2 regions of the Streptomyces sp. NBC_00286 genome follow, and region 1 is predicted to be linked to the other one. Evidence: predicted binding sites of a transcription regulator. Region 1 holds the regulator's gene; the other holds the start of a gene.

Evidence for each region. Region 1 encodes HspR, which represses chaperone genes until heat shock. Its sites were predicted from a motif close to TTGAGNNNNNNNNNCTCAA; they were not measured.
Region 2: a site for HspR is predicted at 7,628-7,646, ahead of dnaK (molecular chaperone DnaK). Genes of this name have one in related genera too.

Annotation. Positions count from the first base shown of each region.
Region 1 covers NZ_CP108054.1:4,735,904-4,753,035, forward strand. The annotation lists gene OHT21_RS21580 (IS630 family transposase) at 282-965, opposite strand; gene OHT21_RS21585 (helix-turn-helix domain-containing protein) at 962-1,402, opposite strand; gene OHT21_RS21590 (heat shock protein transcriptional repressor HspR) at 1,524-1,973, opposite strand; gene dnaJ (molecular chaperone DnaJ) at 1,981-3,177, opposite strand; gene grpE (nucleotide exchange factor GrpE) at 3,253-3,960, opposite strand; gene dnaK (molecular chaperone DnaK) at 3,957-5,834, opposite strand; gene OHT21_RS21610 ((Fe-S)-binding protein) at 6,457-8,736, shown strand; gene OHT21_RS21615 (FG-GAP repeat domain-containing protein) at 8,871-10,373, shown strand; gene OHT21_RS21620 (trypsin-like serine protease) at 10,521-12,713, opposite strand; gene OHT21_RS21625 (hypothetical protein) at 12,796-13,293, opposite strand; gene OHT21_RS21630 (ALF repeat-containing protein) at 13,952-17,132, shown strand, end outside.
Region 2 covers NZ_CP108054.1:5,285,630-5,297,880, reverse strand. The annotation lists gene OHT21_RS24290 (Uma2 family endonuclease) at 1-533, shown strand, start outside; gene OHT21_RS24285 (IS3 family transposase) at 694-903, opposite strand; gene OHT21_RS24280 (hypothetical protein) at 891-1,187, shown strand; gene OHT21_RS24275 (hypothetical protein) at 1,280-1,852, opposite strand; tRNA gene OHT21_RS24270 (tRNA-Ser) at 1,956-2,043, opposite strand; RNA gene ffs (signal recognition particle sRNA small type) at 2,115-2,213, shown strand; gene OHT21_RS24260 (DNA polymerase III subunit gamma and tau) at 2,307-4,685, shown strand; gene OHT21_RS24255 (hypothetical protein) at 4,742-5,260, shown strand; gene grpE (nucleotide exchange factor GrpE) at 5,176-5,649, opposite strand; gene dnaK (molecular chaperone DnaK) at 5,652-7,568, opposite strand; gene OHT21_RS24240 (copper resistance CopC/CopD family protein) at 7,815-9,737, opposite strand; partial or broken gene OHT21_RS44740 (SDR family oxidoreductase) at 9,892-10,663, opposite strand; gene OHT21_RS24225 (cupin domain-containing protein) at 10,660-11,151, opposite strand; gene OHT21_RS24220 (HhH-GPD-type base excision DNA repair protein) at 11,348-11,971, shown strand; gene OHT21_RS24215 (maleylpyruvate isomerase family mycothiol-dependent enzyme) at 12,007-12,251, shown strand, end outside.

The sequences.
Region 1 (17,132 bases):
TTCCAGTAGTCGGACAGATGATCGCAGCATGCGAACGGGAACGGGCCCGGAGGTTCAACCTCCGGGCCCGTCAAGGCAGTTGCGCTGTCCCTGGTCCCCTAGGCCCTGTCTCCCCGATCTTCGCGGGCACACGACGCCTGGCACGGCACCTCGCCGCACGGCCGCCTCACCCAAGTACGTCCAGTACGAGGGCGATGCGGCCGCACACCGATGCACCGCACCAGACGCCGCGCGCTGATCCGCGAAGATCGGAGAGACAGGACCTAGTAGATTGTCGCGGCTTAATTTCGCTGTGTGGTTGGGTAGAGGTGGCGTAGTTTCACGCGTGCGTCGTCGGTGGTGAACTGCCAGTCGACTTGGCGCTGGTTGCTGTTGGTCTGTTGCTGCCAGGCAGCAAGTTCGGCGTTGAGTACGGCGAGGTCGTCGAGGCGGCGGTCCAGGCACTGGCGGGTGAGCGCGGAGAGCTCGATCTCGGCGATGTTGAGCCAGGACCCGTGTTTGGGGGTGTGGTGGATCTCCAGGCGCTGGGTCAGCGCGAAGGCCTTTGCCGGGTCGAACGCCTCGTAGAGCGAGGCGGTGGTGTGGGTGTTGAGGTTGTCCATCACCAGCACGACCGTGGCGGCGTCGGGGTAGTCCACGGTCAGCAGGTGCTCGACCTGGTGCGCCCAGTCGACCCTGGTCCGGCGGGGCTGCGCGTCCACGCGTCGCCATCCGCGCAGCGGCTCGACCCAGCAGAAGATCGAGCAGGTCCCCGAGCGGACGTACTCGTTGTCCTCGCGGCGGTCACGGCCCGGCCGCGCGGGAAGCGGATCACGGACGTGGCCGAGCAACTGGTACGGTTTCTCGTCCATGCACACCACCGGGCGCGTCGGGTCGAAGGGCCGGTGGTAGACCGCCAGGACATCCTCCATCGCCGCGGCGAAGGCCGCATTCGCAGCGGGCGGGATGGTCCAGCACTTCTTCACGTGAGGGCGCAGTTCCGTTTTTTTAAGACCCGCCCGATCGTGGAGTGGTCCAGATCCGGGATGTCCTCGGCCAGCGCGACGTGCTTCTCCAGCAGGCGCAGCGACCAGCGGGCGTGTCCTTTGGGCGGCTTCGAGCAGGCCAGCGCAATCAGCCTTGCCTCGACCTCGCCGGTCACCGGGGAGGGCACCGGCGGCAGTGCGCGTTCCTTCCGGCCGACCGTGGCCCACACATCGCCGCCGGTCTCCGCGTACCGCTTCGAGATCAGGCGGACCGAATCGCACGAGACCCCGACCCGCTCCGCGATCACCGCCCGCGGAGCGACCTCGCCGGCCGAGGTGTCCAACGCGAGCAGCACCCGCGCCCGCCTGATCATCGACGCGCTGCGGACCCCCGTCGTCGTCACACGCTCCAACGCCCGACGGTCTTCGGCACTCAAGACAACCGGATACTTCTTCTGCGAGGACACGGCACCCCTGCCCGGCCGAACGGAAGCATCAAGCGAAGCCTGCCCGACCCCAACTCCACCAACCAGAACGACACTTAGTCGCGACAGTCTACTAGTCCGACTGCTGGCGCTTCGGGCGCCAGACCACCAGCGCGCTCGTCTGCTGGACGTCCTGGTACGGGACCAGGTCGCGGCGGTACGAGGCGTGGACCGCGGCCTCTCGCTGCTGCATCGCCGCGGCGGCGCCGTCCAGGGCCGCCTGCATTTCCGCTACGCGGGCCTGCAGCGCGGCGACCTGGTTCTCCAGTTCGATGATGCGCTTGATGCCGGCCAGGTTGATGCCCTCGTCCTGCGACAACTGCTGGACCGTGCGCAGCAGTTCGATGTCGCGGGCCGAGTAGCGCCGGCCCCGCCCGGCCGTGCGGTCGGGGGAGACCAGGCCGAGGCGGTCGTACTGGCGCAGGGTCTGGGGGTGCAGACCGGAGAGCTGGGCCGCCACCGAGATGACGTACACCGGGGTTTCCTCGGTCAGCTCGTACGGGTTGCGTCGACGGCCATCCATGGTCTCCTCATGCTCCCTTCGCCGCCTGGAACAGCTCGGCCCGCGGATCCTCGCCCGCGGTCGCCTCGCGGTACGCCTCGAGCGCGTCACGCGCCTTGCCCGACACATCCTTGGGGACCACGACCTCGACGGTGACCAGCAGGTCCCCGCGGGTGCCGTCCTTACGGACCGCGCCCTTGCCGCGGGCGCGCATCGTCCGCCCGTTGGGCGTGCCCGGCGGCAGTTTCAGGGTGACCGGCGGCCCGCCCAGGGTGGGCACCCGGACCTCCCCGCCCAGCGCCGCCTCGGCGAACGTCACCGGCACCGTCACCGTGAGGTTGTCGCCCCTGCGGCCGAAGACCGGGTGGGCTCCCACATGCACGATGACGTACAAGTCGCCCGCAGGACCGCCCCGTTCGCCCGGAGCGCCCTTGCCGCGCAGCCGGATCCGCTGGCCGTCGCTGACGCCCGCGGGGATCCGTACCTGCATCGTGCGCGAGGACTTGGCGCGGCCGCTGCCCTTGCAGATCTCGCAGGGGGTCTCCGCGAGCAGACCGCGGCCCTTGCAGTCGGGGCACGGGTCGGTGAGCGAGAAACCGCCGCCCGAACCGCGCGCCACCTGACCCGTGCCGACGCACGTCGAGCACACGCGCGGTGTGCCGTTCGCGTCGCCGGTGCCGGAACAGGCCTTGCAGGGTGACTGGGAGGACATCCGCAGCGGAACGGTCGCGCCGTCCACCGCCTCCGTGAAACTCAGCGTGACCTCGGACTCGATGTCCTGGCCGCGCCTGGGCTGCGTACGCGTGCCGGTGCCCGTGGCGCCGCCCCGGTTGAACAGGCCCCCGAAGACGTCACCGAGGCCGCCGCCGAATCCGCCGCCGGCGCCGCCCGCCCCGCCCTGGCCGGGTGCGCCTCCGAAGAGGTCGCCCAGGTCGAAGTTGAACGTGCCGCCGGCGCCCGCGCCGGGGCCCGGCCTGAAGCCGCCGTTGCCGAAGAGGGTGCGCGCCTCGTCGTACTCCTTGCGCTTCTTGGGGTCCCCGAGGATGTCGTTCGCCTCGGAGATCTCCTTGAAGCGCTCCTCGGCCTTGTCGTTCCCCTTGTTGGCGTCCGGGTGGTACTCGCGAGCGAGCTTCCGGTACGCCTTCTTGATCTCGGCCTCGGTGGCGTCTTTGGGGACGCCGAGGACCTTGTAGTAGTCCTTCTCGATGAAGTCCTTGGTGCTCATCCTCGACGTCCCTCCTTCCATCTCACGCGCCGTACGGTCCGTACGTTCATTCGTACGCCCCGTACGGCGCCGACGTCAGCCCTCGTCCGGGCCACCGTTCTCCTTGTCCTCGGCCGGCGACTGCGAGGATTCCGCCTCGTCGGCCTTGACGGTCTGCGCGCCCGGCTGCGGCTCGGCGACCGCCACCCGCGCGGGGCGGATGGTGCGCTCGCCGAAGCGATACCCCGGCTGCAGAATCGCCACGCACGTCGTCTCCGTGACGTCCGGGGCGTAACTGTGCATCAGGGCCTCGTGGATCGTCGGGTCGAAGGGCTCGCCCTCCTTGCCGAACTGCTGGAGGCCCAGCTTCGCCGCGACGGTCTCCAGCGACTCGGCCACCGACTTGAAGCCGCCGACCAGTTCGCCGTGATCCCGCGCGCGCCCGATGTCGTCGAGTACGGGCAGGAGCTCGGTCAGGAGGTTCGCGATGGCGATCTCCTTGACCTGGATCCGGTCCCGCTCGACCCGGCGGCGGTAGTTCTGGTACTCCGCCTGGAGCCGCTGGAGGTCCGCCGTGCGCTCACCGAGCGCCGTACGCACCTGGTCCAGCTGCGCCGTCAGAGCCGCCGTCTGCTGGGCTGCCTGCTGGGCTGCTGCCGCGTCCCCGGCCGGGGCCGCCCCCTCCTGAGGGGCGGCCTTCGGCTCCGCGTCATCAGAGGTGGCGCCGGAAGGGACGTCGGGCTGCTGCTGAGGCTGCGCCTGCTGCGGCTGCTGCTCGTCGAAGCCCGGGGTCTCCTCCGTCACGCGGCACCACCCTTCCGGTCCTTCTCGTCGTCGACGATCTCGGCGTCGACCACGTCATCTTCGGAGCCGCCGGCCTTGGCCTGCGCGCCACCCTCGGCGGCACCCTCAGGACCGCCCGGACCGCCCGCGGCCTGCGCGCCCTGAGCGTCGGCGTACATGGCCTGGCCCACCTTCTGCGAGACCGCGGCGACCTTCTCGGTGGCCGTACGGATCTCGGCGGTGTCCTCGCCCTTGAGCGCGGTCTTCAGCTCCTCGACGGCGGTCTCGACCTCGGTCTTGACCTCGCCGGGGACCTTGTCCTCGTTGTCCTTGAGGAACTTCTCCGTCTGGTAGACGAGCTGCTCGCCCTGGTTACGGGACTCGGCGGCCTCGCGGCGCTTGTGGTCCTCGTCCGCGTACTGCTCGGCCTCCTGGCGCATCCGGTCGACCTCGTCCTTCGGCAGCGAGGAGCCGCCGGTGACGGTCATCTTCTGCTCCTTGCCCGTGCCAAGGTCCTTGGCCGTGACGTGCATGATGCCGTTGGCGTCGATGTCGAAGGAGACCTCGATCTGCGGGACACCGCGCGGGGCCGGCGGCAGACCGGTCAGCTCGAACATCCCGAGCTTCTTGTTGTACGCCGCGATCTCGCGCTCGCCCTGGTAGACCTGGATCTGGACGGACGGCTGGTTGTCCTCGGCGGTGGTGAAGATCTCCGAGCGCTTGGTCGGGATCGTCGTGTTCCGCTCGATGAGCTTCGTCATGATCCCTCCCTTGGTCTCGATACCGAGGGACAGCGGGGTCACGTCGAGGAGCAGTACGTCCTTGACCTCGCCCTTGAGGACACCGGCCTGGAGCGCGGCGCCGATGGCGACGACCTCGTCCGGGTTCACACCCTTGTTGGCGTCCTGGCCGGCGGTCAGCTCCTTGACGAGCTCGGCGACGGCGGGCATACGGGTGGAGCCACCGACGAGAACGACGTGGTCGATCTCGCTGAGCTGGATGCCGGCGTCCTTGATGACGTTGTGGAACGGCGTCTTGCAGCGCTCCAGAAGGTCGGCCGTCAGCTGCTGGAACTGGGCGCGGGTGAGCTTCTCGTCCAGGTGCAGCGGGCCCTCGGCGGACGCCGTGATGTAGGGCAGGTTGATCGAGGTCTCCGTGGAGGACGACAGCTCGATCTTGGCCTTCTCCGCGGCCTCACGCAGGCGCTGGAGGGCCATCTTGTCCTTGCCCAGGTCCACGCCGTGACCGCTGGCGAACTGCTTCACCAGGTAGTCGACGACACGCTGGTCCCAGTCGTCACCACCGAGGTGGTTGTCGCCGTTCGTGGCCTTCACCTCGACGACGCCGTCGCCGATCTCGAGCAGCGAGACGTCGAAGGTGCCGCCACCGAGGTCGAAGACGAGGATCGTCTGGTCGTCCTTGTCGAGGCCGTAGGCCAGGGCGGCTGCCGTCGGCTCGTTCACGATCCGCAGGACGTTCAGGCCCGCGATCTCGCCGGCCTCCTTGGTGGCCTGGCGCTCCGAGTCGTTGAAGTACGCCGGGACGGTGATGACCGCGTCCGTGACCTTCTCGCCCAGGTACGACTCCGCGTCCCGCTTCAGCTTCTGCAGGATGAACGCGGAGATCTGCTGGGGGTTGAAGGGCTTGTTGTCGAGCTCGATCTTCCAGTCCGTACCCATGTGCCGCTTCACGGAGCGGATGGTCCGGTCTACGTTGGTGACCGCCTGGCGCTTGGCGACCTCGCCGACGAGCACCTCACCGTTCTTGGCGAAGGCGACGACGGACGGCGTGGTCCTGGCGCCCTCGGCGTTGGTGATGACGGTGGGCTCACCGCCCTCCAGAACGCTGACGACGGAGTTAGTCGTGCCCAGGTCGATGCCGACCGCACGTGCCATGGTTGATTCCTCCAGCTGACTTGAGTGGAACAGGCTCAAGTGTGCACGACGCTGACCGCTGGGTCAAAAGGGCTGAGTCTGCCCGGCTCAACTTTTATAGGAACCTTACCTTCAGGAGCCGGTTTTTCGCCTACGGGGCGGGTGCCTCCGGCGGTTGGGCGGGTGCGGGTCGAGTGTGGCTGGTCGCGCCCACGCGGCGGAGCCGCACATTGATACAGCCCCGCGCCCCTGAAGGGCGCGTCACTGGAGCCGCCAGCCACCAAGTACCCGTACTTGCCCACAGCCCGACCACCCACGGACCGCAGGGGCGCGGGGCCGTGGCATACATGGCCCCGCCGCGATGGGGCTCCGCTCGAGCGGAGCCGAGAGTGGGGAGCGACCAGCCACGACGGACCCGCAGTCGCCGACGAACCGAACCCACCCACACCGTAGGCGCCCCGCACAACCGAGCGGAGCGCACCGGCGGAGCGCTGAGGCGACCCTCAGCGACACAGATCACCGCGCACCTGGCTACAGTGCGGCGGAAGATATGGGTAGTCTCAGACGGACCGCATAAGTTACCGCTTAGTAATGACCTTCGAGCCAAGCTCGAAGACCCCTCGCAGGCCCGAGGAGCCCCGAAATGCAACTCGCCGCGATCGTCGTGTCGATGGTCCTCATGACAGTCGGCGTCGCCCTGTTCGGCCGTGCCATCGCGCAGATCTTCCGCTTCATGATGCTCGGCCAGCCCCTCCCGGCCGGCGCCCGGACCAACGACCCCGTCCTGCGCACCATCACCCTGGCCAAGGAGTTCCTCGGCCACACCAGGATGAACCGCTGGGGCATCGTCGGCATCGCGCACTGGTTCGTGGCGATCGGCTTCTACACGCTGCTCCTGACGATCGTGAACGCCATCGGCCAGCTCTTCGTGGCCGACTGGGTGCTGCCGATCATCGGTGACTGGGCGCCGTACAACGTCTTCGTCGAGTTCATCGGCACGATGACGGTCCTCGGCATCCTGGTCCTGATCGCCATCCGGCAGTTGTCCAGGCCGGGCAGGGCGGGCCGCAAGTCCCGCTTCGCGGGCTCGAACACCGGCCAGGCGTACTTCGTCGAGACGATCATCCTCATCGTCGGCGTCTGCATCTTCATGCTGCACGCGCTCGAGGGCGCCCAGCACCACGTCGAGAGCTACGAGGCCTCGTTCTTCATCTCGTACCCCGTGGTCTCGGCGTTGGAGGGGCTGGATCTCGCCACGCTCCAGAACCTCACCTACCTCTTCGCCGGCGTGAAGATCGCTGCCTCCTTCATCTGGATGATCACGGTCTCCCTGAAGACCGACATGGGTGTGGCCTGGCACCGCTTCCTGGGCTTCCCCAACATCTGGTTCAAGCGCAACGCCGACGGCTCGACCGCGCTGGGCGCCCTGCTGCCGATGACGTCCGGCGGCAAGCCCATCGACTTCACCGACCCCGGCGACGACGACGTCTTCGGCGTCTCCCAGGTCGAGCAGTACTCCTGGAAGGGCCTGCTGGACTTCTCCACGTGCACGGAGTGCGGCCGCTGCCAGTCGCAGTGCCCCGCCTGGAACACCGGCAAGCCCCTCTCCCCCAAGCTGCTCATCATGTCGCTGCGCGACCACGCGCACGCCAAGGCCCCGTACCTGCTGGCCGGCGGCGGCAAGACCATGGAGGGCGAGGAGAAGGCGTCCGAGGAGCAGCTCAAGGACGTCCCCGCGGCCGCTCTCGCGGAGGCCGAGCGCCCACTGATCGGCACCCTCGAAGAGAACGGCGTCATCGACCCGGACGTCCTGTGGTCCTGCACCACCTGCGGTGCCTGCGTCGAGCAGTGCCCCGTAGACATCGAGCACGTAGACCACATCGTCGACATGCGCCGCTACCAGGTGATGATCGAGTCCGCGTTCCCGAGCGAGGCGGGCACGATGCTCAAGAACCTGGAGAAGAAGGGCAACCCCTGGGGGCTCGCCAAGAAGCAGCGCCTGGAGTGGCTCAAGGAGGTCGACTTCGAGGTCCCGGTCGTCGGCAAGGACATCGAGGACCTGTCCGAGGTCGAGTACCTGTACTGGGTCGGCTGCGCGGGCGCGCTCGAAGACCGCGCCAAGAAGACCACCAAGGCCTTCGCCGAACTCCTCCACATCGCGGGCGTCAAGTTCGCGATCATGGGCGGCGACGAGAAGTGCACCGGCGACTCGGCGCGGAGGCTCGGCAACGAGCCGCTGTTCCAGGAGCTCGGCATGGAGAACGTCGCGGCCCTGAACATGGCCTACGGCGAGGACGAGGACGATCCCTCGACCAAGAAGCCCAAGTCCGCGAAGAAGATCGTCGCGACCTGCCCGCACTGCCTCAACACCCTCGGCAACGAGTACCCGCAGCTCGGCGGCGACTACGAGGTCATCCACCACACGCAGCTGCTCCAGCACCTCATCGACGACGGCAAGCTCATCCCCGTAACCCCCGTCGAGGGCCTGATCACGTACCACGACCCGTGCTACCTGGGCCGCCACAACAAGATCTACACGCCCCCGCGCGAGATCATCGGCAAGGTCCCGGGCCTCCGGAACGAGGAGATGCACCGCCACAAGGAGCGCGGCTTCTGCTGTGGCGCCGGTGGTGCGCGGATGTGGATGGAGGAGCGGATCGGCAAGCGCATCAACGACGAGCGCGTCGATGAGGCCCTGTCCCTGAACCCCGACATCGTCTCGACGGCCTGCCCGTTCTGCCTCGTCATGCTGACCGACTCGGTCAACGGCAAGAAGAACGACGGCAAGGCGAAGGAGTCCATCCAGGTCGTGGACGTGGCCCAGTTGCTGCTGGAGTCCGTGAAGACGCCGGCCGAGGACGACGAGCCGCCGGCGGGCGAGACGGACGCGGAGAGCGAGCCGGAGCCGCAGCCGGTGAAGTAGCGGCTCGGGTACGCAGGTAACGGCAGCCCGTCGGCAACGGGTACGGCTGGATAACGAAGCACCCCATGTCCCTGGTTCAAACCGGGAGCATGGGGTGTTGTCGTGAGATGAGAGTGACAAGAGGTGCGGTTCTGTTGACCTGCGCCGTCCTGCTGGGCGCCGCCGCCACCGGATGCGACGCGGCGGGCGAGGGCTCCGGGGACGGCGGAAGCAGGGGTACGGGTCCGGGGGCGCCCTCCGCTCCCAAGCCCCCGAACGCCACCTCGACCTCCACGGGCTTCACGCTCGGCGCCCTCGCCCAGGGCCCCGACCGCCCCGCAGCCGGTAAGTCCCAGGACCGCCCCCGCGAGGGCGACCTCAACGGTGACGGATACGACGACGTGGCCCTCGCCCGCACCGGCGCCGTCTACGTCGTGTACGGCTCGGCGGACGGCCCCGACCCCCGCACCCGTACGACCCTCGCCGTGGGCGGCGGCCACCCGGGCCGTGACGCCGACAACATGCCCCGGCTGCACCGCGCCGACCTGGACGGCGACGGGTTCACCGATCTGCTGGTCACGGTGAACGACGGCAAGCAGTACGCGCTGTGGGGCGGGGCGCGCGGCATCACGGGGATACGTCAACTCGCCGTCGGTGGCGAGGAGTTGGGCGAACTCGGCCCCGCGGGCGGCGACTTCGGCAGCGTCGCCGACTTCGACGGCGACGGCAGCGGGGACGTCTTCCGCCTCGGCCGCCCCGCCGGTTCGTCCGCCGGTTCCGCAGGGGTCGTCTTCCACGGCCCCTTCAACCGCCGTACGGGCAAACCGTCCCGCCAGACCGAACTCACCGACCCGATCCCCGCCGACAGCGCGCCCTACCAGTCCACCTCCGAGGACTACGACGGCGACGGCCGCGCCGAACTGACCGTGTGGTTCGAGTGGACCGACCCCGACAGCGAGGGGGACGGCGACCTGACCGTGCAAGGGGTGCACCATTTCCGCGGTACGGCACATGGGCTCGTACAAGCGCAGGAGTCCGAGCGCGGCGAGGAGTTCGCGGGACATCCCGGGGATGTGGACGGAGACGGCGACGACGAGCTGTATACGGCGAATTTCGCCGCCTTCGACCAGAAGATCACGATCAGCGTCAACTCAACGCCAGGGAGGGCGAGTTCCGCGTCGCCGGTCACCCTGACCGACCTCCCCGGCCTCAAGTCCCGCTGCTGCGGAGGCACCGAGGGCCGAGCGGTCGGTGACGTGACGGGCGACGGACGGCCCGATCTCGTACTGAGCGCGCCGGCGATGAACAGTGCCCACGGGCTCATCTTTCTCATACCTGATATCGCCCATGTCACGAAAGCCACCGAACCCCAAGCAGTGGACCTGGAATCCACAGGTGTGGACGGGGCGAACCGCGAGCCCGGCAAGGGCGGCAACAGGGAGTACATCCGCCACCGCCTGATCTCGAAGCCGCCGCTGCTGGACGTGAACGGCGACGGCCGCCTCGACGTGGTCGCCGCCTCCGGCAATCGGAGGACCGAGGACGGCTCCGCCACGCGCCGTAAGACGACCGGTTTCTGGGTCTTCCCCGGCTCCCCGGACGGCCTGGACACCGATGCCTCACGGCATGTCACGGAGGAGGACCTGGACCTTGAGTGACCGCAAAGGCGCCTGACGGGAACGCTCCCCATCCGCCGCCTTTCGTACGAACCGCTCAGGGCCAGACCCCTGTTGCGCCACTCATGGACATCCACGGACGCCGGTCCTCCGAGGGCCGGCTCTCGCCGCCCCCGGAGGACACGTGGGTTACCGCGCCGCGTAGCCGAAGCGGGCGCCGACCGACGGGAGGCCGCCCTGGCCAGGCCGGAAGGAGGTGACCGCGGCCACCGCGCCATTCGCGGTCACGTTGGACATCGGCAGGGCGTGAACGGCGCCGGTGCCCGGGCCGTACGGCATGCCGACGTACAGGTGGGTACCGGTGAAGTGGATGCTGCGGCCCAGGTACTGGTTGGTTCCCGGGGCGCCGGGGATGCCGTCGCCGTCGCCGGCCTCCAGCCACCTGTCGTTGACACCGGGGGCACCCAGGAGCGAGAAGGTCTGGACCGCACCCGCGTTCGCGGTCGTGCCGATAGCCTCGTTCGGGACGCCGACGGCCAGTTTCATCGTCGCCGTGGTGCTCACCGCGCGCGGCGCGGTGTTCACGGCGGTCAGGGTCGAGCCGAAGCGGTCGCCTGCCTCGGCGGTGCCGGACACGTCGTCGTCCGCGGTGCCCGACGAGAACGCGTTGGTCTGGGTGTACGTGCCCGAGGCGGCGATGCGGAACGTGATGACGTTGCCCGTGTCAGCCTTGTTGGTGCCGTCGATGGTGAGGTCCTCACCGGGTGAACCGACCGAGAGAATCGACTCGTTTGCGGTCGCCGCGCCCGACGGGCGGTACGGAGCCAGGGCCAGGGACTTGCCGAACTCGTCACCGGCCTCGGCACCGCCGGAGACCGTGTCCAGGTCCTGGTCGAGGCCGAACAGCGGGGTGGGGCGGCCCTCGGAGTTCAGCGTGTGGCTGAAGACCGCCAGGTTTCCGGCGTCCGCGTCGGCTCCGATGGCCTCACCGGGAGCGCCGACGGCGACGTGGTTGGCGTCGGCCGCGACGGTGCTGCCGAAGCCGTCGTTCGCCTCCACGCCACCCGGCACGCCCGTGGCGTCCTGGTGGGTGACGATGTTGGTGGAGCCGTGCAGGTACACGGCCATGCCCGCCTTGGCGGCGCCGCTGAGGCCCTCGCCGGGCACGCCGATCACCGCGAACGGCTCACCGGACGCGCTGGTACCGGCGGCGACGGCGTGGCCCATGCGGTCGCCCGCCTCGGGGGACGAGACGGCCAGAGAACCGTTGCCGGCGCCCTGCTCGAAGTGGGTGGCCTTCGTCGCACCCGTGCCGAGGCCGCCCGCCGCGCCGTAGAGGATGTCGGCGAAACCGGCGTCCGTGGCGCTGCCGACGTCCTCGGCGGGGGTGCCGACGACCAGATCGGTGCACCCGTCCTCGTTGTAGTCGACGGTGTCGATGGACTCGCCGAACCAGTCGCCCGCCTCGGAGCCGCCCGGCACCCAGTCGAGGTCCTGGTTGATCTCGGCGGTGCCCTTGCCGCCCCCGTACACGATGCGGACCACACCCGCGTCGGCGGCACCGCCGACGGTCGCCTTGGGGTCGGCGATGGCGATGTCCTCGACGGCGTCGCAGTTGAAGTCGGTGATGCGGTTCGCGCCGACCTTGGAGTTCACCCAGGAGGCCAGGTCGTCGACGCGGGCGACGATGCCGCCGGTGTCGGTCACGGTCGCGTCGATACCGAAGCAACCGGCCTGGTACGACTGGCTGCTGACGGCGACCAGCTGGTGCGTGCCGCCCGCCACGCGGACCATCGGCCCGCCGCTGTCACCCATGCACGCGGCCACACCGTCCTTGCCGGTGACCGCGGCCGTGGTGGCATCGGCAGCGTCCACCGAGAACGCGCCGGTGTGCAGCTTCAGCGGCGCCCACTCGGTCTTGGTACGCCCGTACCCGGCGAACTTCAGCTCCTCGCCCGCGGCGGGTGCGGTCGTGGCCAGGGCGAGGGGGGCGACATCGGTGACCGGCCGGTTCAGGCGGGCCAGGACCACATCACGGTCGGTACGCGGCACGAGCTCGACGACCTCGCGCACCGCACCCGCGGTACCGGTCACGTCGGAGCGGCCGATCGTCGCGGTCGTTTTCAGCGCCGGCTTGCCGGCCGACACCGCGAGACTGGCGGCCGGGTCGTCGGCGAAACAGCTGGCCGCGGTGAGCAGCCACTCCCGGTCGACCAGGACGCCGGAGCAGCCGCGGTCGTGGGCACCGATGATCAACTGGGCGGTGTAGGCGTACGTGGTGTCGGCGTCGGCGACCGGAGTGCCGGTGACGCCGAAAGCAGGGGCGATACCCAGGGCGAGCGAGCCGGCGATCAGGGACGTGGCCAGCGCGGCACGGCTGATGGTCCGGGAGGTCCCGTGGGTGGCGGGCAGCGCCGCGGCAGCGGACTGACCACGCTTGATGTATATGCGCACGGAAGGTCCTTTACTTACTGGAGCGGATCTCGACCAGCAAGTGGTCGCGCTTGTCGGGATCGGCCGTCTCACCGACAGAGGTCCAGGCGTTCTTGGCGATGTCGAAGGACTTCTCCTCGTCATCGACCGTCATGTCGACCTGGGTGTCGTAGTCGTTGCCGCGGATGCCGTAGACCGCCTTCATCTCCAGCGTCAGAAAGCCGCCCTTGCCGGTGACAAGGAAGCACGTCGGGTCCGCGTTGGACCGCGACAGCACCTGCAGTTCACCTGCCGCGCCCGTGCAGTCCGTGAGCAAGATGTGCCCGTCACCGCGCTTGAGGAGAATCCCCGTCTCCTCGAAGATCTTGTCGGCCCCTGGGTAGTTGAAGTCCTCCACGGCATACCGAGGAGTCCCCTCCGCAGCCGGGATGACCTCATCCGCCCCGCTTGCCGCCGAAGTCGACCACATCGCCGCGGCTGCTGCGAGTGCGGCACAGGCCGTCGCTATGGCGCGCCTGTTTCTTTTCATGCCATTACTCCGTCTCGTAAATGAACTGCCACCGGGCCGAAATGGCATTCGGCCGCACACGCTGCGACGCGAGGGCACACGTCAACTGCGGCGTGCCTCATTCGGGTGCGGTCGCGATTGGCGGGCAGGCGGACAGCACTACGCACAAGCCCGCCGGCGGGGAGCGCGCATCTCATTAAAGGACGCATCCACCCGACGTCAATTGACAGAGGAAATGGGGACAGGAAGCCCCCCTGCGGTCCACTGAATTTCCCTACAGACTCCCGGCGGCGGACCCATTGGAGAACGCGAGGCAGGCGGATGTCCACCGCAAAAATCCGACATTAGGACATAGAAGGGCCACCTCAAATGTGATCCGTGCCACTTCGCGAAAGGGTTGTACGGGGCCCGATAACGGGCCGATAAATATCCGGGGTTGCGCGCATCGAAAATAGCCGCACGTCTGGCAGCTCAGGCGGAATCTGGAAAATTTGGACACCCAATCTCCCCCCCTGGATCAATTGGAAATGCCTATGCAAGGATCCTTCGGGACGCAACGCACGGCAATTCAGATATCAGCCCAGGGAGGGGATTGAATACTATGCAGGTGAAAGACTGGGACCGTAGAACCTTCCTCCGGATGCTCGCCGGGGGAAGTGTTGCCGCAGCCGCCGGATCCTTGCTCAGCACGCGAGCCGCGTACGCTGCCGGGACTGCGGACGGGGTACCCATCACCGACCGCGGCAAGGCACTTGAAGCCCTCCGGACCGGTGGGCGCGGCACCCGCGAAGCCGCCGCCCGCGCGCTGGTGGGCACCGACGCCGACGTAGCAAGCTTCGTGGCCAACGACCTCGCCCGACTGCAGGTGGAGGACGCGCGGGTCGCGGTCCTGACGATGCTGCCGTATGCGGGCAAGGGCGTTTACGCCGCCGCGCAGACGGCGCTGTCCGGCACGGGAGCGGAAATCCATACGTTCCTGGCCTCCGGCTACCAGACGTCGCTGGCGGAGGACCGCCGGGTCGCTGTGCTGACCTTGATGAACAACGGCGGGCGAGCCATGAAGACCGCCGGCCAGAAGGCTCTGGACGACGGCAGCGCCAAGGCCCTTGACGACTTCCTGACCACCGGTCAGCACACCGCCCGGGCCGAAGACAACCGGGTGGACACCCTGACGGTCATGTTCGCGGGCGGACCCGAGGTCCAGAAGCAGGCGAACCGCGCACTGGACGCCGGCGTCGCGGACGTCGCCTGGTTCCTCGAGACCGGCCAGCACATCGCGCGCGCCCGTGACGAGGAGATGCTCTCCATCACCGAGCTGGCGAAACTGGTGGAGAAAGAGAGCGCGCGGGCCAAGGCCGAGACCGATGCGGCCAAGGAGGCCTCCGTCCAGGCCAAGGAGGCCGCGCGGCTGGCCAAGGAGGCCGCGCTCAAGGCGCAGCAGGAGACCGAGGCCGCTCAGGGGGATGCGGCCAAGGCCAGCGCTGCCGCAGGCCGTGCGGCCTCCGCCGCGACCGGTGCCGCGCAGGCCGCACGGACCGCCATCGGCGCCTCCGTCACCGCGGTGTCCGCCTCCCGGCGGGCCGCGTCCGCCGCGAGCGCCGCCGCGGCGGCCGCCGCCGCGGCGGGGCGCGCCGCCGCCCGCGCCAACGGTGCCGCGACCGCCGCTTCGAAGGACGCCGGCAAGGCGCAGGCCGCGCGCGACGCCGCCAAGGCCGCTCTCGCCGCGGCGAACAACGCCCGTACGGCCGCCGCCGCCGCCGACCACGCGGCGACCGCCTCCGACGAGGCCAGCAACTCCGCCAACGCGGCCGCCTCCGCCGGGCAGAACGCCGCCGCGGCCGCCAAGGCCGCCGCCGCGGCGGCCGAGTACTCGGGTGTTTCCGCCGCCAAGGCGCAGGAAGCCCGTCAGGCCGCCGCCGTGGCGCAGCGGGCCGCAGACACCGCGACCGCGGCGGCCGGCCGAGCCACCACCCTCGCCGGCCGGGCGGCAACGGCCGCCCGCGCTGCCCGGGATGCCGCCAACAGCGCTGCGGACCACGCCGAGAAGGCCGCCGGCTACGCCAACGACGCAGCCGACCACGCCGGCGAGGCACTCGACTACGCGAACAAGTCGACGACGCACGCCAACGCCGCCACCGAAGCGGCCGACAACGCCACCGACGCCGTACTGCAGGCGCAGTCGATCGAGCAGCTCACCCGGGACGCCGAGGCGGAGCAGCTGGCCGCCGAGGCTGAGCGCGCGGTGCTGGAGGCCCGGGAGCTCAAGGCGGCCGACGACGCCGCCCGGGCACGGGCAGAGAAGGTGCAGACCGAGCAGGCGGCGCTGGCGAAGGAGGCGACCGACCTCCTCGCGCAGGCGGCCGCGGAGACGGACCAGGCCAAGAAAGTCACCCTCGGCAGGCAGGCCGCGGTGGCGATCCAGCTGCAGGACACCGGCGTGTGGACCGGGGAGGCCGCGGCACAGGCCCTCTCCGGCGCCGACGCCGACCTGCTCGAGTGGCTGGAGACCGCACGGGTCAAGGCCGCGCAGATGGACGACCGGGACAAGGTCGTCGGTCTGGCCGAGTCCGGCAACGTCCACCTGGCCACGGCATCGCAGAACGTCCTGGCGGCGAACGACGCCGCTCAGGTCGAGAAGTTCCTGACGACCGGCGCATACGAGGCGCAGGCCGAGGACTACCGCGTGCACATCCTCAGTCTGATGAACGGGGCCGGCAAGGCCGTGACCACGGCCGGCAACGCGGCCCTGGACGACGGCAGCCCGAAGGCCCTGCACGACTTCCTCAGCAGCGGCTACGCCGCTGCGCAGGCGGAGGACGACCGCGTCACCATCCTCGCCACGCTGGACCAGGGCGGCGACTGGTACAAGGCCACCGCGCAGGCCGCCCTCGAAGGCCCCGCGTGGATGGTCCGCTCGTTCGTGGAGCGCGTCGGCATCCGGGCCACGCTGCTCGACCAGGACACGGCAACGCACGTCAATGCCGTACGGACGCTGATCGCGCAGGCCTCCCAGGTCGCCTGGGAGGCACAGCAGAGCGCCGCCGAAGCGCAGAAGGCCGCCGCCGAAGCCCGCGATGCGGCCGATGACGCCCAGGACTGGGCCGACAAGGCCAGTACGTATGCGCTCAAGGCCTCGGACTATGCCAAGGACGCGCTGGCCTCGGCGAACCAGGCGCAGCAGTCCGCGGACGCGGCCTTCAACTCCGCCAAGAAGGCCAACGACGCGGCTGCCACCGCCCGCCAGGCCGGACGCCGCGCCAACTACTACGCGAACCAGGCGCTCGCCTCCGCCACCAGGGCCGCCGAAGCCGCAGCGAGCGCCCAGGCCGCCGCGGACCGGGCCTACGCCGACAAGATCGCTGCCGGGGAGGACGCCGCCGCTGCCAAGGCGGCCTCGGACGAGGCGAAGAAGGTCGCGCGGGACAAGTACCGCCAGGAACAGGCGCAGAAGGCGGCCGAGGCCAAGGCGAAGGCCGAAGCGGACGCCGCGAACGGCACGGACCCGTCCGCCGACTCGACCCAGTGGCGCGATGTCCAGCCCTCCTTGGCCCAGGCCGAGAGCACGGACGACGCGATCAAGTACCTCAACATCGCCAGCGGTGTGTTCGGCGTCGCCGCCGCCGTGTCCGCCTTCACACCGTTCGCTCCTGTCGCGGTGCCGGTCCTCACCGCGCTCTCCTGGGGCAGCGGAATCCTGGCCGCCGGGCTGACCGGCGCCAAGTACGGCTGGACCAGCGACAAGTTCATCTCCGCAGTCGGCGGGCTCGCGGTCGCCGGTATCCTCGCCGGCCAGGGCTCCGTGGCGAAGTGGGGCCTGAGCTATGTCGACGACGGAATCTCCGCCGCAGCCCAGTCAGTTG
Region 2 (12,251 bases), 550 kb from region 1:
TGAGCCAGGTGCGACGTTCGATGAAGTTGCCCAAGGCGGTCAAGCTGCTGTTCGATCAGGGGCGCCTGTACATGTCGCCGGTGACGGAGGCGCACAGTGAGGCGGACGATTCGATTCGCTCCCAGCTGGCGGAGCAGCTGGGCGGGGAGTCCGGTCTGCACGTCACGCGTGACAAGGGAGTACTGCCAGAGCTGGACGGGTACACGCCCGAGCCCGATGTGCTGGTGGTGGACGCGGGCGCGCTCGGCCCGGGAGATGCGTTCGTCGATCAGAAGCATGTGCATTTCGTCGCGGAGAGCGTGTCCCGTTCGACGGTCGGGCAGGACTACGGGCGCAAGCTCAACCAGTACGCGGCGCGCGGGATTTCGACGTATCTGATCGTGGACGTGCTGACTGGGGAGTGCGTGCTCTACCAAGTGCCGAAAGGCGACGAATACACCTCGGCCGTGCCTTACCGCTTCGGTGAGGAGATCGGGTTCAGCCTGGCCGGGGTCGAGGTCACGGTGCGCACTGACTTCAAGAAGATCCGCTGAGGCTGCTCCCTCGGCCTTGGCAGCACGGCTCCGTGGCCCTGCCCGTGGTTCCGTATGCCCACCGGGACTGGCTACATCGCGGCGCACACCCATGAGTACGGCACGGGCAGGCACCCGATCTGTCAATCCCCTGGTTTCGTAGAGACCTCTCATATGCGGCCTAGCGCTTCTGGGCGCTCTTCTTGCGTGCTTCGGTGATGACCCGTTCGAACTCTTCCGGTGGCATCCCGCCGGCCGCGCTGAGCCTCCGTCTCGGGTTGTAGAACCCGGTGATCCAGGTCGCGATCTTCAACCGGGCCTCGGTCCGGGTGGCGAACCGGTGCCGGTGGATGTACTCGACCTTGATCTGCCGCGCCCGTGAAGGCAGCAACGCCCAAGCCGGGCGCCGCCAAGAAGGCCGCGAGCGAGACGCCCGCCCCTGTCGAGACCGCGCCTGCCGAGCCTGAGAAGACCGAGACGGCTCCCGTCGAGATCACACCTGAGACGTGGCGCGGCCACAAGGAGACCCCGGCTCAGGTGTGCGTGAAGGGCGTGGAGCAGCCGTTCGCCGCTCAGGCCGTGACGGGCTGCAGCATCAAGTTCCTCCAGTTCACTGACACGGAGGGCGAGCGCCAACGCATCCCCGCGAGCACGGTTGAGCGCGTCACCGTCTGACGTTCCACACCCAGCAGAGAGGGCGCCTCATCGAGGCGCCCTCTCGCATGGCTGGCCCTGCGCGCCGGCATTCGCTGACCAGCCAGGACGTCTCACGACAGCAACTCGTCCGAGCGCAGGCCCTCGGTGGGCACGCGGAGGATCGCGTGATCGCGGACAGTGTGGAAGTCCTTGCGCCCCGGTCCCCATGCGGTGATCGCCAGGGTGTCGTTCACGAACTCCTCGGACAGCGTCTTTGGCTTGCCCATCGGAGGCGTGGCGTAGCGCTGCAAGCGCGGGTCAAGGTACGGGTCCTCAGTCTCGTACTCCTCGGCCAGGTACGCGAACAGTGCGCGGAGGTTGCGCTGCACCGTGTTAGTGCCGTCGGTGTACCCGCCTTTGCCGTCCTGGCTCTTGGGTACGTCGTGCTCCTGGTAGTACCAGCGGAAGAAGCGGTTGAGCGTGGCGGTGTCGACCTCGGTGAAGCTGGTTACTTCCACACCCACCGCGTTGATCTGCGGCGATGACGTGAGCCAGTGGTGGAGCTGGACAGCCGCGTACTTGTAGGCGTTGATCGTCCGGCGCTGGAACGGACGGCCTTGCTTGTTCGTGGTCGTGCTGAGATGCAACTCAAGCTCTGCGATCAGCGACGTGCGTACGTCCTCAGCGCTCCTGACGCTGCGCATAGGCGCCAGGACAGTGAGCCGCAGCACGAGCCAGCACCGAGCAAAGAAGCCCCGATCCGCGTAATCGCAGATCAGGGCTACCTTGTCGTGCCCGGTGAGGCACTGGCGGAGGATACGAGATTCGAACTCGTGAGGGGTTGCCCCCAACACGCTTTCCAAGCGTGCGCCCTAGGCCTCTAGGCGAATCCTCCGCCGGAAACATTACAGGACTCCGGGGAGTGGTCGCGAACTCGTTCGTGCCGGTCAGATCCTGTACCCTGTGCGGAGCCCCTCACGCGGCGCTATCTGACTGAACTCCCCCAGGGCCGGAAGGCAGCAAGGGTAGGTTGGCTCTGGCGGGTGCGTGGGGGGCGCTTGCGTTCCGGGGGGAATCCAGAGGGTCCGTACGGGGCTGGCGACGGGGTTGTTCCGCGGGCGGTCCGGGTTGTCAGTGGGCGCCTATAACCTCGTATGCGTGTCGTCTCTCGCGCTGTACCGCCGTTATCGCCCGGAGTCGTTCGCCGAGGTCATCGGGCAGGAGCATGTCACCGACCCGTTGCAGCAGGCGCTGCGGAACAACCGGGTCAATCACGCGTACCTGTTCAGCGGGCCGCGCGGCTGCGGAAAGACGACCAGTGCGCGCATCCTGGCCCGCTGTCTGAACTGCGAGCAGGGGCCGACGCCCACGCCCTGCGGGGAGTGCCAGTCCTGCCAGGACCTGGCCAGGAACGGGCCGGGGTCCATCGACGTCATCGAGATCGACGCCGCCTCGCACGGCGGTGTGGACGATGCCCGTGACCTGCGGGAAAAGGCCTTCTTCGGGCCGGCCAGCAGCCGGTACAAGATCTACATCATCGACGAGGCGCACATGGTCACCTCGGCGGGCTTCAACGCCCTGCTGAAGGTGGTCGAGGAGCCGCCGGAGCACCTCAAGTTCATCTTCGCCACGACCGAGCCCGAGAAGGTCATCGGGACCATCCGGTCGCGGACGCATCACTACCCGTTCCGGCTCGTGCCGCCGGGGACCCTGAGGGAGTATCTGGCCGAGGTCTGCGGGCGTGAGGGCGTTTCCGTCGAGGACGGGGTCCTTCCGCTTGTCGTGCGGGCCGGGGCCGGGTCCGTACGTGACTCCATGTCCGTCATGGATCAGCTGCTGGCCGCGGTCGGTGCGGACGGTGTGACGTATGCCATGGCGACCTCGCTGCTGGGGTATACGGACGGGTCCTTGCTGGACTCCGTCGTCGAGGCCTTCGCGGCGGGGGATGGGGCCGCTGCCTTCGAGGTCGTGGACCAGATCATCGAAGGGGGCAACGATCCGCGGCGGTTCGTCGCCGATCTGCTGGAGCGGCTCAGGGACCTGGTGATTCTGGCGGCGGTGCCCGATGCCGCGGAGAAGGGGCTCATCGATGCTCCCTCCGATGTGGTGGAGCGGATGCAGGCCCAGGCCGGGGTTTTCGGTGCGGCCGAGCTGAGCCGGGCCGCCGACATCGTCAATGACGGGCTTACGGAGATGAGGGGGGCCACCGCGCCCCGGCTTCAGCTCGAGTTGATCTGTGCACGGGTGCTGCTGCCCGCGGCGTACGGCGATGAGCGGTCCGTCATGGCTCGGCTCGACCGGTTGGAGCGGGGGGTCAACTTCACGGGGGCGGGGGCCGGGCCTGCCATGGGGTACGTGCCTGGGCCCGACGTGCATGGGGGTGCGGTTCACGGGAGTGCGCAGGGCGGCTCGGCGGCGGTGCCAGCTGGTGCGCAGGGGAGCGGGCCGGAGGCGGCTCGGGCGGCGGTGCGGGGGACGGGGGCTTCGGGATCCGGGGCCGGTGCGGGTGCGGTTGCCGGTGCAGGTCGGGCGGCTGGAAGGGCGCAGGAAGCGGGGGCCGGGTCGGCGGCTCAGGGCGGCGCCGCCGCCCAGCCTCCAGCCGCGCCCGCAGCTCCGTCCCCTCAGAAACCGCCCGCTCAAGCACCGCCCGCTCAGGCACCGACGGGCGCTCCCCCGGGCGCATCCCCGGGCGCTTCCTCCACCGGGCAAGCGCCCGGTGCCTGGCCCACCGCGACGGCCGCGGGCAGCGGTCGGCGTCCCGGTGGGTGGCCGACGGCGGCGCCCGCGGGCGGGGGGCAGGCTCCGGCCGCGTCGTCGCAGACCCCCACGGCTCCGCCGTCTACGGGTCGGCCCGCGCCATCCGCCCCTGCGGGCCCATCCGGTCCTTCCGCCCCTTCCGCACCGGCGGCTTCCGTGAGCGGCGGGCCCGACCCCCGCATGCTGTGGCCGAACATCCTTGAGGCGGTGAAGAACCGGCGCCGTTTCACGTGGATCCTGCTCAGTCAGAACGCGCAGGTCGCGGGCTTCGACGGTACGACGCTCCAGCTCGGCTTCGTCAACGCGGGGGCGCGCGACAACTTCCTGAGCAGCGGCAGTGAGGAGGTGTTGCGCCAGGCGTTGGCCGAGCAGTTCCAGGTGCAGTGGAAGGTCGAGGCGATCGTCGATGCGTCGGGGGGTTCAGCGGCAGCACCTCCGACTGCCGGGCCCGGCACCGGCGGGGGCTACGCGTCTGCCGGGGGCTACGGCTCCTCAGGCCCCGCCAATCCACCCGCGTCCAGGCCCTCCGCACCACAGCAACCCGCTGCCCCGACGCCCGGGCCGAACGCAGCTCAGGCTCCGGCCACACCCGCTCCGGCCCCCGCCGCATCGACGACGCCTCCGCCGCGCCCCTCGGCTCCGGAGCCGCCACCTGTCTCCCCGGAGGACGACACCCCGGAGGACGACGATCCCGACCTCGACGAGTCGGCGTTGTCGGGGCATGAGTTGATCGTTCGGGAGCTGGGAGCGACGGTGGTGGAGGAGTTCTCGAACGAGTAGCGAGTAGCCAGGAGCGAGTAGTAGGCAGGCGCAAGCTGTCGGAGGAGGTGACTTCGATGGCTCGGCTGGTTGTCGCCGGTGAGGACGTCGTGGTTCGCCCGACCGGGCTGGAGAGGCTTCTTGGCCTGCGCCAAGAGGTCCGGATACCGCTGGCGGCCGTCAACGACGTACGGATCGAGCGGGACTGGTGGCGCGCGCTGCGTGGCCGGCGGCGCCACGGCCGGTCGAGTCCCGGCCGCTACTGCCTGGGCGAGTGGCAGCACACGCAGGGCCGGGACTACGTCGCGGTACGCGCGAACAGTCCTGCGGTCCTCGTCGACCTGCGGCCCTCCGCGCCCTACGCCCGCCTCGCCGTCTCCGTACCCGACCCCGAGCCTGTCGCCGAGGCGATCCGACAGCGCCGGGACGAGCACGCCAGGAACCAGCCGGGGGCGGCCCCGACAGCGCAATCACCGGGCCAGGCACCACCGGCGCAACCGCACACCCGAGGTCACCGTTCAGGATTCCCCGGCCCCACGACAGGTCCCGTCACCTCCACAAAGGCGGGCCGCAGCAGGCGGTCGCCGACGCGGTAGCCGGGCCGGAGGATCTCCGTGCAGGTCAGGTCGGCCGCGTCCGGGGAGACGTGGTGCCGGGCCGCTTCGTGGCGCGTGGGGTCGAAGGGTTCGCCCTCCTCCCCGAAGGACTCCAGGCCCAGCGAACCGAGTTGGGTCTCCAGCGTTTCGGCGATGTCCTTCAGGCCGGGTGTCAGGGGCTCGTACTTGCGCGTGCGGTCGACGGCGTCCAGTACGGGCAGGAGGGCACGCAGGACGTTGGCCGCCGCGATCTGACGTACGGCCAACCGGTCCCTGCGTACCCGCTTGCGGTAGTTGTCGTACTCGGCCTTCACTCGCTGGAGGTCGGCGGTGCGCTCCTCCAGCAGGCGCTCCAGTTCCTCCTGCGTCCGCGGCCGGGTTCGGTTCATCGTCAGCCTGCCCGTGAACTGTCGCCTGCCCGTGAGCTGTCGCCCGTCCGTGAGCTGTCGCCCGTCCGTGAGCTGTCGTCGTCGACGATCTCGGCGTCCACCACCTCGTCGTCCCCGCCGGCACCGGACTGCCCAGCCTGGCCCGCCTGTTCGCTGCCCGCGCGCGACTGCTCGTACATCGCGGTGCCGATCTTCTGGGCGGCCGTCGCCGCCTTCTCCATCGACTGCCGGATGGCCGCGGTGTCCTCGCCCTTGAGCTGCTCCTTCAGGTCCGCGAGCGCGGCCTCGGTCTCGCTCCGCGCGTCGGCCGGGATCTTCACGTCGCTGTCTTCGTGATCCTTGATGAGCCGCTCTGTCTGGTAGACGAGCTGCTCCGCCTGGTTACGGGTCTCGGCGGCCTCGCGGCGCCTGCGGTCCTCCTCCGCGTGCCGTTCGGCCTCGCGGACCATGCGGTCGATGTCGTCCTTCGGAAGCGCGGAGCCACCGGTGACGGTCATCTTCTGCTCCTTGCCCGTACCGAGGTCCTTCGCGGAGACGTGCATGATGCCGTTGGCATCGATGTCGAAGGCGACCTCGATCTGCGGCACACCACGCGGCGCGGGCGCGATGCCCATCAGCTCGAACATGCCGAGCTTCTTGTTGTACGCCGCGATCTCCCGCTCGCCCTGGAAGACCTGCACGGTCACGGACGGCTGGTTGTCCTCCGCCGTCGTGAAGATCTCCGAACGACGCGTCGGGATCGTCGTGTTGCGCTCGATGAGCTTGGTCATGATGCCGCCCTTGGTCTCGATGCCGAGGGACAGCGGTGTGACATCCAGCAGCAGTACGTCCTTGACCTCGCCCTTGAGCACACCGGCCTGGAGTGAGGCACCGACGGCCACGACCTCGTCCGGGTTGACGCCCTTGTGCGGCTCCTTGCCGGTCAGCTCCTTGACCAGCGAGGTCACCGCGGGCATCCGGGTCGAACCGCCCACCAGGATCACGTGGTCGATGTCGGACAGCTTGATCCCGGCGTCCTTGACCGCCTGGTGGAAGGGACCCTTGCAGCGGTCGAGCAGATCACTGGTCAGCTGCTCGAACTGGGCGCGCGTCAGCTTCTCGTCAAGGTGCAGGGGGCCCTCCGCGGAGGCCGTGATGTACGGCAGGTTGATGTTGGTCTCCGACGAGCTGGACAGCTCGATCTTCGCCTTCTCCGCCGCCTCGCGCAGCCGCTGCACGGCCATCTTGTCCTTGGACAGGTCCACGCCGTACGCGTTCTTGAACTGCTTGACCAGGTGGTCGACGATCCGCTGGTCCCAGTCGTCACCGCCGAGATGCGTGTCACCGTTCGTGGCCTTCACCTCGATGACGCCCTCGCCCATCTCAAGGAGCGACACGTCGAAAGTTCCGCCCCCGAGGTCGAAGACCAGGACCGTCTGGTCGTTCTCCTTGTCCAGTCCGTACGCGAGGGCCGCGGCCGTCGGCTCGTTGATGATCCGCAGGACGTTGAGACCGGCGATCTCACCGGCTTCCTTGGTCGCCTGGCGCTGGGTGTCGTCGAAGTACGCGGGTACGGTGATCACCGCGTCCGTCACGTCCTCGCCCAGGTACGCCTCGGCGTCGCGCTTGAGCTTCTGCAGGACACGTGCGGAGATCTCCTGCGGGGTGTAGCGCTTCCCGTCGATGCTCCCCTTGTCGGGGAAACGCCACGCATGGTCCCCCATGTGCCGCTTGACGGACCGCGCGGTGCGCTCGACGTTCGTCACCGCCTGGCGCTTGGCGATCTCGCCGACCAGCACCTCGTTGCTCTTGGCGAACGCCACGACCGACGGGGTCGTCCTGGCGCCCTCCGTGTTCGTGATGACGGTGGGCTCGCCGCCCTCGAGGACCGAGACCACCGAGTTCGTCGTCCCAAGGTCGATACCAACCGAACGCGCCATCTCTCCCTCCTCTTTGCCCTGCAAATGGCGCTTGCATGCCTCACCTGCTGTGATAAAACTTGAGCTTCCTCTTGTCAAGGTGAGGGACGCACTCGGCGGACACTGCAGGTGCGTTGTGGCTGGTCGCTCCCCCACTCTCGGCTTCGCTCGAGCGGGGCCCCCATCGCGGTGGAGCCGCATATGTCACAGCCCCGCGCCCCTGAGCGGCCTGCGGCCTCCTCGCGGAACCACCGAACTTCGGCAGGCTCAGGGCGAGATCTGTACCTTCTTCGACACCGTCACCTGGTCGATGTCCGACGTGCGGATCGTGGCCTTCATGGTCCAGGTGCCGGGGAGGGGGAGGTTGAGGGAGTTGGTGGCCCAGTAGCCGCCCTGGTCGGTGAGTTCGGCGTCGATGGGGCCGATCTTCTCGGTGGGCAGGGTGAAGGTGAGGCGGAGTTCGGGGACCGTGGCGATGACTCCGTCGGAGCGGATGACCACCGCTTGGACCGTGTTCTCGTTGACGCGACCCGGCTCCAGAACGATCTGGACCTTGCCCTTGCCGTTCGGAGTGCCGACGTCGAAGGGGATCAGGGTCATCGAGGTCGTGGGCTGACCGGCCGGCGCCGTAGACGTGGCCGGGGTCTCGGTCGCGGCCCGGCCCGGCTGGGTGCCGGTGAGAACCGTCGTGAGCAGCAACACCACGACGCCTACGACGACTTCGGCCAGCACGGAACGGCGCAGGGCCTGGTGCGGGGGCGGGGTCGCGGCGTGTTCGCCGCCTTCGCCGATGTCGACGGATTTGCCGGGCTCATCGCGGCCGTCGTGCTCCTCAAGCCCCTCGGCCTTGCCGGTCTCGTCACCCGCGCCCCCACCCCCTGTACTCGTACTCGCCGCCCCCACCGTCTCCAACTCCCGCACCCGCACCGGCTCTTGAGCCGCGACCAGCCCCGCCGTCCAGCGCCGCGAGTACGCCGCCGCCCCCAGCAGCAGCACCACCGCAACCACCTTTGCGGCCAGGATCCGCCCGTACGACGTACCGGTGAGCGCTTCCCACGAACCGAGCCCCCGCCACGATTGGTAGACACCCGTGATCACCAGGACCACCACGGACGCGAAAGCGAGCCGCGAGAAACGGGCCACCGACGCCGCCGAAGGCAGGGTCTCGTCCCGGCGCAGCGTGGTGAGCAGCGCCGCGAGGCCGCCCATCCACACCGCCATCGCGAGCAGATGCAGTACGGAGGAGACGATCGCCACGGGAACCTGGATCCCCGCGGACGCGTGCTCGGCGGCAGCCCAGGTGACCGCCAGCGCCACGGCGAGCACCCCGCCCGAGACGACGACGGCGAGCTTCGGCCGCTCGTCCACAAGCACGTCCGTCCGATCGTCCGCCCGCTCGGCCGTCCGCACGTCCGCCCGTGACGCATCACGCGCACCCCCCAGTCGTACGAGAAAGACCCCCGCCAACCCCACCAGCACCAGCCTCGCCAGCAGCGCCCACCCCGGCCTGCCACTCAGCGTGTCCTTGAGGAGGGAGAGGTCGAGGAGGGTCGCGGGGCCGGTTCCGCGGGCGTACGGGCCGCGGAGGAACAACAGCGCGACGGTGGACAGGAGCAGGGTCCACCAGGCGAGGCGGAAGAGTTTCCGGAGGGGGCGTACGGCGGGCGGGCGGCAAGCGAGGACGAAGGTGGCCGCGCCGATGAGCAGCGCGCCGGCGGTGTACGCGGCGTATCGGGCCAGGTCGTAGAGCAGACCGGAGGCGGGGTCCACGGCGGGCTCGGCGGAGGCGTTCGCGGTGGTCGCCGAGGGTGCGCCGACCGAGAACGTGAACGCGCCCGAGATCGGGTGGCTGTCCGCCGAGACCACCCGCCAGGCCACGGTGAACGTGCCCTCAGGCAGATCGTTCTGGAGCCGTACTCGCACGGTGTCGGAGCCGCCGGCGTGCTCGGTGGCGCCCGCGTTCATGCGCACGTTGTCGGGGCTGAGGACCCGGATCGAGTCGTCGGCGATACCGACCGACTCGGTGAAGGTCATGGTGACGTGTTTCGGGGCGGTCTTGAGGACGGTTCCCTCGCGTGGATTGGTGTCACGCACGTAGGCGTGCGCGGACGCGGTTCCGGCACCGCCCAGCAGGAGCAGGGTGCCCAGCATCAGGACGAGGGCCACCGCCCGTCGCGGCGCCGCCACCATCCGCGGTATTCGGCCCACGTTGCCTCTTCCTCTCCCTGTACCCGCTGCGTATCAGCCCCCGGATGGGGATACGAATGTACGCAGCACCGTGCTCACCTCCGAGCCCCGCGCGCCCCCGGCTGTCCTCACGGCACCCGCGCGCCCCCGCCCGACCTCACCACGTAGGTCGCGCCGACACCCCGCCATCCACGACCAGATCGTGGCCCGTGATCCACGAGGCCATCGGGGAGGCCAGGAACACGCAGGCGTCGCCGACGTCCTCCGGGCGGCCCAACCGGCCGGTGGGGACGGCCTGTTGCCAGCGCCGTACGCCGTCCGGCCAGGCCTCCGCAGGACCTTCGCGGTCGATCAAGCGTCTCTGGAACTCTAAGGATCCTGGGTCATCGCGTGGCCCCGAGGGGTGGAAGCGGCGACGAGCACGGACTGATCCGGGCCGATCCTTGGGCAGAGCCCGCATGCGGCGTCACTGGCGGTGACGCATCGCCGACATCTGGACTGTGGCCGACCCGCTCGGGCCGGACACACCCTGGGATTGCCGCCCCGCCGGACGCTGGACCGGTCACCACGGCGAAGCCGCAGTGCCGGTGGCGGGGACCGCGCGCATGTCGAGCACGCGGCGGGTATGCCAGGTGCAACCACGGGCGGCTCATGAGGTTACGACCAGATCATCACGCCGCCTCCCGCACCAGACGGTGGCACCCGGCCTCGACGGTCAGCTCGGCATGCAGGGCGACCGCGCTGCCGCCCGCGTCCTCGATGAGCCCGACGACCTCGCGGGCCCCTTCCGCGTCCGTACGGTAGTGAACGGCCACCGCCGCCCCCGCCTCGGCGAACCGCAACGCGATCCCCCGCCCGATGCCGCCGGAAGCCCCGGTCACCAGCGCAACCTGCCCGTCAAGCAGCCCGCTCCCAGCCGACCCACTCACGGCCGGCTCAGCGCGGAGATCCGCGCCGCCTCCGCCGGGTACCGCGCGGTCAACTCGGCCGCGTCCCCGTGCTCGTAACCTCCATAGGTGAACCCGGGCGCCATCGTGCACCCGAAGAACGACCAGGCGCCGCCCGCCACGACCCGCGCGCCCATCCAGGTCCCCGCGGGCACCGTGAACTGCACGTACTGCCCACCGAGCACATCGGGACCGAGGACGACGGTGCGGGACGTACCGTCCGGGTCGAGCAGCAGCATCTCCAGCGGATCACCGAGATAGAAGTGCCACACCTCATCGGTGGGAAGCCGGTGCATCGCCGAGAAATCCCCAGGCTCCGAGGTCAGCAGCACAACGATCGAGGTCCCCTCGGGCCGCCCGTCCGCCCGCTCGGGCCCGGCCCAGAGCTCCCGGAACCGCCCGCCTTCCTTGGGGATCGGCTCCAACTGATAGTGATCGACGAGGTCTTCGGGAGTGATATCACTGGCCATCCTCCGACCCTAAGGGGCCGCAGGCACCGCAGCACCCAACGACCGAACGCCCGGTCCACGTCGGCGACTTGGCGAGCCCGGAGCAGCGGTTGCACGCCCTGGGGTACTGGCGGGACCGGTGAGCGTGGTGTTCAGCGAGTGTGGAGGGCTGGCCGCCGGGCGGGCGTGAAGAGGTGCATGGGGCGATGCTCGAAGTATGGACGTGACCCTTCACCTCGCTCAGCAGCCCGAAGCCGACGAACTCCTCGGGCGCAGTCCGCTGGCCGCGCTGGTCGGCATGCTGCTGGACCAGCAGATTCCGATGGAGTGGGCGTTCGCGGGCCCGTACACCATCGCCCAGCGGATGGGCGCGGACGACCTCGACGCACACGAGATCGCGGCGTACGACCCCGAGGCCTTCGCCGCCCTCCTCGCCACGAAACCGGCGGTGCACCGCTACCCCGGCTCGATGGCCAAGCGCATCCAACAGTTGTGCCAGTACCTGGTGGAGCACTACGACGGCGACGCCGCCGCGCTCTGGAAGGACGTGGCCAGCGGCGTGGAACTCCTCAACCGCCTGAACTCCCTCCCCGGCTTCGGCACCCAGAAGTCCCAGATCTTCCTGGCCCTCCTGGGCAAACAACTCGGCGTACGCCCAGACGGCTGGCGCGAGGCCGCCGGCGCATACGGCGCCCCAGAGTCGTTCCGCTCGGTCGCGGACATCACGGGCCCCGAGTCCCTGGCGAAGGTCCGGGCCCATAAGCAGGAGCTGAAGGCGGCGGCCAAGGCGGCGAAGGGGTCGGGTTCGGGCAAGGCCTCGGGCAAGTCCCCCGATAAGTAGGGGACTTCCGGTGGCGTGGCGCCTAGCGTCGCCGTATGACGACGTTATTCGGGCCCGCCATCGACACCCGTCCACTGTTCGTGCGTGAGCGCCGGGCGCTGCTCGACCTGCTGGGCTCGTTGGAGGTCGGGGACTGGGGGCGGCCGACGGTCTGCCCGGGGTGGGATGTGCACGATGTGGTCGGCCATGTCCTCAACGACTACATGCGCCGCCTCTCGGGTCTCCGGGACGGGTGGCGCGATGCCGTGTTCGCGGACGACGAGACGCTGCCCGCGTACTT